DNA from 3 places in the Sessilibacter sp. MAH3 genome. Region 3 is predicted to be linked to each of the others. Evidence: predicted binding sites of a transcription regulator. Region 3 holds the regulator's gene; each other region holds the start of a gene.
The links. The regulator PhoB, encoded in region 3, activates phosphate uptake and scavenging genes when phosphate is short. The targets are predictions, from matches to a motif close to TGTCATAAANNTGTAACA.

Region 1 (3,289 bases), on a different contig from region 3:
AGCAAAACAGAAGCGCACCTCATCGGCATTTTCTGGATTGGAAAAATCAGGGTCTAAATGCAAATCTTCAGGACGATAGTAACCCGTCGCACCGGCAAGGTTCGCGTCTTCTCGGGCATTAACCGCAGAAACCGGAACCCAAAGCGCATCGCCAATTTCGCACCCTTGGCCGAACTGCACACCGCCGGTACATTGCACTTGCAACGCGAAGCTACTGCCGGAAACCAGCGGCGAGTTAGCAAGATCGGTAATTTCAGTACCATCAGAAAGATTGGTTGGAATAAATTTGAAAATCGCGCCGCCGTCGGTATCGCTACCAAAACTTACCGCAGTAGCGCCGTTATCCAACTCTAATTCATAACTGCCCGGACGCAGTTCATCGCCGCCAACCACCACACCGTTTTCAAGTACGAACAAACCTTCCCAAGCCATGGTTGGCATTGCTGTACGCTTAGCAACCACGCCAGAAGCATCTGCACCCGAAGCGTCGATAATAGTTGCAGCTTCACCGGCGCCACCACGATTAGTAATGGTTATGTTGCTGGTAGACAGCGGATTTAAAATTTCGTACACAGAGCCGTCAACGGTTTCTTCTGTGGCAATCACAGTACCCCAAGGTGTGGCGCGAATACCGTCGCAGCGATCCATACCGCTTAAGATTGTTTCAACGCTACCGTCACTTAAAGAGACACGCTGAACCGCCGGATTACGTTGGCCAGTCGCGGTATCTAGAACCTCAACATTGCCCTCAATACACCAAATTTGATGGGTAGGATTTTCTGCCGGGAACAACGCGAACTGATCGGCATTGTGTGCGACATTACGCGTTAAAAATTCGGCTTGTAAGCCCGCGGCCAACTCTAAATGTTGCGCGGCCGAATGCAGTGGACTGCGCGAGGCAGTGGCTTGTCCGGCTGGAGTAACGACGTTATCCGCGGCTAAAGTAATAGCAGGAAATGCGTTAAGAATATCTGATGCGCTAGTTCCACCAGAGAACGTTGGCACCACAGAAATAATGGATGGAATTGCGGCATCAATAACGCCATCGGCTGCGTCTAGTGCATACGCCAATAAAATTTCTTCGCGAGAAAAATTCACCGCCGTGTCGCTAGCACCAGTTACCACTGATGCGCCGACACGAACAAATTCACCAAGTTCAGAAGAGGCTTGAGCAAGTAGATCGGAATCCAAACCGGTGATTGGGTTAGAACCTTCTGGCAGATCGCCATCGGTAGCATCAACCACGTTTTGAATCGATGAGTTCAACGCCACTTCGATATCGGCAACCGTGGCATCAGAGGTGGTTTGCGCGATGACCAATTGCGTAATGGCAGAGCTAAATGGGTTGACGTTGATCTGTTGGGTCTGACCAGACTCGGCAACAATGGCAATAGATTCCATGTTGATCGGCAAATCATTGAAGGTCGTATCAATAGCGCCTTCGTTGTCGAAGACTAAAAATACGGCTTGGCCTGCATTTTCTGCCGATAGGTTTAACAAGAAATTTTCACCATCGGCAAGATTGCGATTCTCTAGGGTGGCAATTGGGCTTGCAGCGGCAAGCGCAGCGGCACGAGAGGTGCCGGCAATTTCGGCGGCATCGGCAGCGGCTAGTGCAGCTTCAATGTTGGCGCGATTAAAAACATAAATGCTACCGCCCGCTACCGGGCCATCTTGCACAAAACCTTGCACCGCAACTGCAGCATTGGCTCCGTCTTGGCCATTGGCGCCGTTAGCACCATCACGTCCGTCGTCGCCATCACAGGCCGCCAACACAAGAGCCGGAAGACCAACCAGCAAAGCTTTGCGGATAAAGCTAGAAAGCTTGTTCCTCTCAAACATTCTGTTCTCCTATCGGGATAAGGTATCTGCAAATCACGATCAACTGCTATTTGCTAATTATTTTTTTTGAATTAAACAGCACGAGTAATTCTGCGCCAGAGAGTACAAAAATGAGGTTACGCCACAATGACTTAGTTGTTACGCTTATATGAAAGAAAAATTATAGGAGATATATTTAAAGAAGGGTCAATCAACAATATTTACTGCCAGCAGTATCGGCAATTGCAAGACAACATTTTTTATCTCCAAAATGCCATCGCTGGTTAAATCGAAGAAGAATAAAAAAACCTCCAATTAACGATAAAATTAAATTGGAGGTTTGAAATTTAAAACTCTTAAAAATTACTCAAATAATTTTGATACTTTTATTAGCATCTCATTTTTGAATTACTGAATTTTGATTCAATCATAAATGAGTTAATCAAAGGTGTTTAAAGTTTAAAACTGAAAATACGTTAAATTTAAAATCAAACCGTTGGCTGTTACGTTACAAATAAAGCCACCTTCTGTTGAATCACAGCCATCCCAAAAACTGGAAATAAAAGGAATTGCTTCCTCTGGAACTTCTACCACTAAATCAAATGGCGTACCTACAGGAGCAACAACACTGCCTATACATCCGCCTGGATTATCGGCTAAGGTACAAATGAATTCACTCTGCCCATCTATTACAGCAACTAAATCACCCAAACCGATAAAATCACCTAGACCGACATCGTCAAAAAGAACATTGATGGTTGTTACAGAAGGAATATTAGGTGGTACATTTAAAACAGAAAGGTTATCAATGGCGATGTCACCCAAAAAACCACCAGCAGCTTCTGCACGTATGCGCACCTGAATATCACCAATGAATTCCGACAAGTTCACACGCGCGGTAAGCCAAGGATTGGTTTCATCTAATTGTTGTTGACCAGAAACCGACCATACACTTTCAAATAAAGTACCGTTGGCCAAAACATCAACGTGTAAACTGCCAATATCAGCACCATAGGCATGATAATCAAAAACCACATATCGATTTGGAGCCGCAGTTAATACGGGCGATTCTAAAATTGCAGTATTACCCGCAGAATTAGCAGAGCCGGTTGAGGTTTCAAAATAATAATAGGTTCTGCCTGTGGCAGCACGAAATGGACCGGTATTTCCAGAAGACGTCTGTGCTGTTCGTGGTCGCCAATCAATGGTGTCATCTTGCAATTGTGTCCAAACGCCAATTCCATTTTCAAAATTAGTATAAAAATCGTTAGGCAAAGTTATTGCAGAATAAAACTGGTTAGAAACACAACCAAAACAACCTTGACTGAGAGTGAAAGTACCCCCAGCAACATAAATATCTAAGTCACCATCAACATCAAAATCAATAGCATCTATAGTATTCAATTCAAATGCATCACGGTCTGGATCTATCAATTGTTGAGTGAAAAGCGGTAAACCTTCACCATCA
Region 2 (3,289 bases), on a different contig from region 3:
ACCGCGTTATTTATACACTACAATGCGCCTTTGTCTGAGATATTTAAGCAATTCCGCTTGGGTGCTAGTATTTTTTTTGTTGGCATGGTTGGCGTATACGCTGCCAAACAAATTCCTTCGTCATTAACCCAAGAAGCTCTCTTGGCAATTTCACTTCTTACCGTTTCAATCGGTTTTTTAATCGCAATTTTGGCTCATATCAGAATGACGATTTCTAGAATTTTGCGTTTTATTACCGGAGGCTCTGACTAACTCCTCCATGATTTAATCGGAGCTTTTTAAGGTTAATCCGGCAATTTTTTTAAACTGTAAATATCGTATCGACTAGACCGCCCCAGCTGTTGAGTATTGGGTTTTACGCTCGCCAAAAACGGGGCAATTTTAGGTCTTTTCACCACCACGCGATATAACGCGGCTTGTAAAGCAAGCTCTAGCAGTTGATCGCTATCTTCATCGTTTCCCACTAACGAATGGAAAAATTGCATTTCTTTTTTTACCGAGGCACTTTTTTTTCGCTCAGGAAACATTGGGTCCAAATAAACGACATCGTATTTTTCATTGCAACTGATCTTAGCTGTGAGTATTTCGATGGCATTTCCAGTCTGTAATGAAATTCTCCGGGCAATTTCAGCAACCTCAAAAGAATCACTGCAACGCGCTCGCTCAAGACCATCGTTTAATAATTCAAAGACTACAGGATGGCGCTCTATTAACGTTAAAGAGGCTCCTAGACTTGCCAACACGAATGCGTCACCACCAAGACCTGCCGTGCAATCACAAATGTGTATATCGGATTTTGTTTTATTAAAACCAACCGCTTTAGCAATTAACTGCCCTTTTCCACCACCAAAAAGTCTACGGTGATTGGCAGCCCCCACTTCAAAATTCACAATGACAGGATTTACTTTTTTAGCGGCTAAATTCTCTAATACCAAGCCTTGCTCGGTATATCTTAATAAAAAGTCGGTCTCTTCTGAAAACGCGCCTAGGTCTTTTTCTTCTATTAAAGAAACTTTTAATCGTGCAGCAAGCGCTTCAGACTCAGAAAGAAAAGCCTTATTTGCTAAAACCTTATAATCGCTAAAACCTCGAACGTTCAACCAATGCTCCAATTTTATACATTTAGTAAAAAAACTATGTTTTTGTAACCATTTTGCAACAATAATCTTGAAAAATTTACCTATGCCTACCTATTTTTTATTTCATCTCTAAATATCATGCTCAAAAAAATTCTTGCAGTTCTGCTCGCAACATTAAGCCTATGCGCATCGCTTGTACCTTATCAAGCACTGGCGCAAACACAAAGCTCAAAACCCAATCTACTCTTTAAAATGACTGGCTCCAATACCATTGGCGCTCAATTGGCTCCAGAATTGGTTAAGGCTTTTTTGGAAGAAAAAGAATTCATCCAAGTTCGAATCGAACCCAGTAAGATCGATAACGAATATACTGTTTTAGCCCTGAATCCTTCGACCGGTCAATATTCATCGGTTGAAATTGCTGCCCATGGTTCTAGCACGGGTTTTAAAGCTCTACAGAATTTAAAAACCGATATCGCAATGGCTTCGCGCAGCATTAAAGAGTCTGAACTACAAGCTTTACGCGTGTTAGGTGATCTGGAAAGCTTCGAGTCCGAGCATGTTATTGCCATTGACGGTTTGGCGATCATCGTTCATCCCAAAAACCCAATAAATGAATTAACCATTACGCAAATCGCCGAAATTTTCAGCGGAAAAATTAACAATTGGTCACAAGTTGGCGGTAAAGATCAACCTATTTCAATACACGCTCGTGACAATCAATCCGGTACCTGGGACACCTTTAAATCACTGGTGTTAATGGACGATTATACCTTGTCAAACAATGCATTACGGTATGAGTCGAACGATCAACTGTCTGCCATGGTAGCTCGCAACGAATACGCCATTGGCTTTGTGGGATTAGCCTCCGTGAATAAGGCTAAGGCCTTGGGCGTATCGGATCATGAAACTAATTCGATACCACCACTACAAATCACCGTTGCAACAGAAGATTATCCCTTGTCACGGCGCTTGTTCTTATACACTCCACAAACTCAGCAAAAATCTATCGTCAAAGAGTTTTTAAATTTTGTGCAAAGCACTCGCGGACAACTGATTGTGGGGGATATAGGTTTCGTTTCGCAAACCCCCATTGCGATTCACGTAGATAAACATCAAGGACCGGACGATTACCTGAAAATTACCGAAAATGCACAACGCCTTTCCGTTAATATTCGATTTAACGAAGGCAGCTCACTGCTGGATAATAAAGCGAAACACGACATTCAGAGACTGGTCGATTTAATGTCACTGCCAGAATATCAAAATAAAGAACTCTTACTGGTGGGTTTTGGTGACGCAAAGCAAACGCCAACGCGTGCGACGGTGTTGTCCAAACTCAGAGCGATTGCGGTAAAGTCAAGGCTGCACGAAAACGGGATTCAAGTTGCGCCCGTAACCGGATTTGGTCACTTTAATCCTGTGGTTTCAAACGATGGCGAAAGAAAATTAAAAAATCAAAGAGTTGAAGTTTGGCTGATTTAATTTCTCTGTTCTCTGATGAATTCTGACCTCTGATTAATTCTAGGATGCGTTAATCAGAGACTACTCTGGCTTTTCAGCAAGCTACCCATAAGGAATTTGAGGCTTCAAGGAAGAAGTTGTTTTTATTTCGATCAAATTTACCTTTCAGTTCTCGTTAACGAGCCAATCCGATTTCCCGATCCAAGCTCTATAGCCATAGATTTTTCTCTGAGCAAGAAGCCGAAAAGTCGATTTTGTAGACTAACTTTGAGGTGTGGCAGCGTGACTTTCTGGCTCTGCTTGCAATTCAAAGTTTTGACACGAGCTAACCACAAAAAACTTGTCGTACTGTTGTTCTGCATTCAGCTGTAACTTGACAAGGTATCGGTTATTTTTACGGAGGATAATCGGGCAGACCGAAAAAGGCACATCGATAATAAAATTCTCCGGCACCTGTTCAATCCTGCCATCAACCAGAGCTAAACGGGTGAAATAATAACGAACCGCCTCAGCGGCAAACACGCCACTGGACGATAACGAGGTATTGACTTGATTGATGGCGTTATCAAGCTCGGCAAGAATAACGGTATTGTAGGCCTCTAAAGGCTCAGGTGACTGCTGGTCAACTGAGTTAGAGTCACCTTGCGCAGACGTTATATCCGCGGAATTTTCCGTATCATTATCTTGAGCCTTTACCGTTGCAAGTGGACTTAAAGCCACGTAACCGACGATAAACACTATTCCCA
Region 3 (3,289 bases):
ATCGGCGACGTTAATTTTTGTCTCTCGCAGGCTGCTGTCGTCGGTTTCAAGGCGTGTCAAAGTCAGCAGATCTTCAATGATCAAGGTCATGCGTTTCGATTGCTGTTCCATTTGGCTGATGGCTTTTTGCCAAACACCGGGCAGCGAATCGGCATTATCGGCCATGGTTTCTAAGTAACCCCGCACCACTGTCAGCGGTGTACGCAGTTCGTGAGAAACGTTACCGATAAAGTCTTTGCGCATTTGTTCAAGCTTTTGCAGCCGTGAAATATCGCGCACCACCATCAGATAGTCGCCTTGGCCGTAGCGGTTGATTTGAAAACTTAAGAATTGATCGCTATCGGTGGCCGACGGCATGGTTAGCGGTTCTGAGTAATCTTCGGCTTCGAGGTAGCGCACAAAGCGCGGCGAGCGCAGGTAGTTAACGATGGGTTTGCCGTGATCGCCCGGTTGTAGACCAATCAGTCGCCGGGCACTTTGGTTCCACCATTGAATGGACGCTTGGTCGTCTAAAATAATCACCGCGTCCTTGAGTGCGGCGGTAGTTTCTTGCACCCGAAGAATCAGTGATTGTAAGCGGTGCTTTTCTTTGTTGTGCCTTTCGCGATTGTTGGAGACCTGGTAATAAACCTCCTCCCAAAAGCCGGTGGCGTTGGGCACCTGGCCGATACTGCGAGTGGTTAGCCAACGCTCAAGCTTGCGCATGTTGTACAGCGTCCAAGCGCCGTACAACACATTGGCCAGCAATAAGGTATACAGTGGATAACCAATGACGAGACCAAGTACAGCCGCAACTGCGATAGCGACTAAAAATTGCCGAAATTCAGATACAAAGCCACGATGCACGAGTGATCTCGAGTGATAGGTTTACGACATTAAAGCTCAAGTATAAGCGATTTATCTTAAGCTTTTTCGGTGACTTTGATGGAAAAACGGTAACCGGTGCCACGCACGGTTTGAATAAAGCGGTCGTGGTCGTCTTGAGTTAAGGCTTTACGCAGGCGACGAATGTGAACGTCTACGGTGCGCTCTTCCACATAGACGTTGCCGCCCCAAACGTGGTCAAGCAGTTGACCGCGAGTGTACACACGCTCTTGGTGGGTTAAGAAGAACTCCAGCAAGCGGTATTCGGTTGGACCCATATCGATGGGTTTCTCGTTGATGGTAACGCGGTGGCTTACCGGGTCGAGTACTAGGCCTTCGACCGAAATTGGGCCACTGGTAGAGGCAGAGTCGGTGCGACGTAAAACTGCTTTTAAGCGAGCGACCAGCTCTCTGGGGGAGAAGGGCTTGGTGATGTAGTCATCAGCGCCGACTTCTAAACCTTGTACCTTGTTGTCTTCCTCGCCTTTAGCGGTAAGCATGATGATTGGAATTTGCGAAGTAACCTCATCGCGCTTGAGGCGACGAGCTAATTCGATACCGCTGGTGCCAGGTAACATCCAATCGAGCAGAATCAAATCTGGCTTTTCATCCACAATCAGGGTGTGTGCCGTTTGCGCATCCATGGCTTCAAGGCATTTATAATCCGCCATTTCAAGTGCTACACGCAGCATATCTCGAATGGAGGATTCATCGTCTACGATCAAAATTGTTTTATCGGCCATGGTTGCACACCGGAATTGTGAATTTAAGGAGGCGTTTTAAGCTGGGTGCATTTAATAAAGGTTTTGTTTCGCTTTTATGACAATCATAGCAATTGGTTGTGATAAATCTGTAATTTGTGTGAAACACACAGGTATATTGGCGAAAACTGTCTAATGAGTTAGTAATTGCCGCAGAATTCATAAGGTTTAGGGCATAAAAATCGTAATGCTTAGATGCCTAAATTTTTAAATGCTTAAAGCAAATAATCAGCCGCGATCGCCACGAATAAAACCACGCCCACCCACTGATTATTCTTAAACGCCTTGAAACATTGCTCCCGCTCGCGATTGCGAATCAAATATTGCTGATACACAAACAAACCCGCGCAAACGGCCACGCCAATGGAGTAAATCCAGCCCAATTTGGCGTTATCACCGATCAGTATCATGCCGAATAGCGTCAGCACTTGTAGACACCCAGTAATAACCTTGTCCATATCGCCAAACAATACCGCGGTGGATTTCACGCCAATTTTTAAGTCGTCATCGCGATCGACCATGGCGTAGAAGGTATCGTAGGCAATCACCCAGAGCAGATTGGTAAAGTAAATGACCCAAGCGGTTTTTGGCAACGTGTTGGTTTCGGCCGTAAATACCATGGGAATTCCCCAAGAGAATGCTGCACCTAATACGACCTGTGGCATATGCGTGTAGCGCTTGGCAAATGGATAAGCACTGGCGAGCAGTAATGCCGCAAATGACAGCGCAATGGTTTGCCAATTGGTCAGAATCACTAACGCAAAGGCTAAAGCACACAAGGCTGTAAAAAGGAACAGTGCATTGCCTTCCGATAATCTTCCTGCTGCGAGCGGACGTTGGTTGGTACGCTTAACCTTGCCATCAAAGTTGCGGTCGGCGTAATCGTTGATAACGCATCCGGCTGAGCGCATCACAAAGACGCCGAGGGTAAAAATAATCAAGGTGCTGATGCTGGGTTTGCCTTCTGAAGCAATCCAAAGCGCCCAATAAACCGGCCAGAGCAACAATAAACTGCCCACCGGTTTATCCATTCGCATCAATTTTAGGTAGTCGTTCCAGTCGCCGGATTTTGGGGTTACGTATTTCTCAAGATTCATTAATGGCTCGACAAACTTCTTTGGCTATAACTCAAATCGTTAAGATTTGGCTTAAAAACAGGTGGTAAATCAATTTGGCTGCGATCTTACGGCCTTAGCGGCTTGATAAAGCCATAATTTCGACTAAAAAGAAAGCCAGAGGTGTTTAAAGTGCGCGACAAAGCGAGTTATTTAGTTAGGGATTTCTTAACTTGTTTTGAGCGTTGCTGTGGTTTTGAAGAAAGATTTAACAATTACAACAACAGAGAAATCATTCGCCATGCATAAAACTGAATTGGTCAACGCCGTCGCCGAAAGTGCCAACATCACCAAAGAAAAGGCACATGACATCATTTCCACCATTCTCGATGAAATCACCAACGCATTAAGTCGCAACGAGTCGGTTAATATTTTGGGTTTTGGATCGTTTAATCCCAAAACACGAGCCGCTCGCACTGGGCGCAGTCCTGCGACCGGTGAGCCAATCGAAATCGCCGCCAGTAACAGCGTGTCTTTTAAGCCCGGAAAACAATTGAAAGATCTAGTCAATCAAGCATCTTCATAGCCGTTCGCGAGTTTTCTTTGCAA

Region 1: the regulator PhoB is predicted to act here: its motif matches at 1,979-1,996, upstream of ACYQ2C_RS12555 (alkaline phosphatase PhoX).
Region 2: the regulator PhoB is predicted to act here: its motif matches at 1,144-1,161, upstream of ACYQ2C_RS13725 (substrate-binding domain-containing protein).

What each region holds. Positions count from the first base shown of each region.
Region 1 is NZ_BAAGIE010000019.1:39,217-42,505, reverse strand. Features, by position in the region: gene ACYQ2C_RS12555 (alkaline phosphatase PhoX) at 1-1,842, opposite strand, end outside; gene ACYQ2C_RS12550 (FG-GAP-like repeat-containing protein) at 2,281-3,289, opposite strand, start outside.
Region 2 is NZ_BAAGIE010000022.1:63,587-66,875, forward strand. Features, by position in the region: gene ACYQ2C_RS13720 (class I SAM-dependent methyltransferase) at 285-1,100, opposite strand; gene ACYQ2C_RS13725 (substrate-binding domain-containing protein) at 1,218-2,564, shown strand; gene ACYQ2C_RS13730 (hypothetical protein) at 2,805-3,289, opposite strand, start outside.
Region 3 is NZ_BAAGIE010000014.1:5,207-8,495, forward strand. Features, by position in the region: gene phoR (phosphate regulon sensor histidine kinase PhoR) at 1-846, opposite strand, end outside; gene phoB (phosphate regulon transcriptional regulator PhoB) at 903-1,607, opposite strand; gene ubiA (4-hydroxybenzoate octaprenyltransferase) at 1,841-2,722, opposite strand; gene ACYQ2C_RS10195 (HU family DNA-binding protein) at 2,982-3,266, shown strand.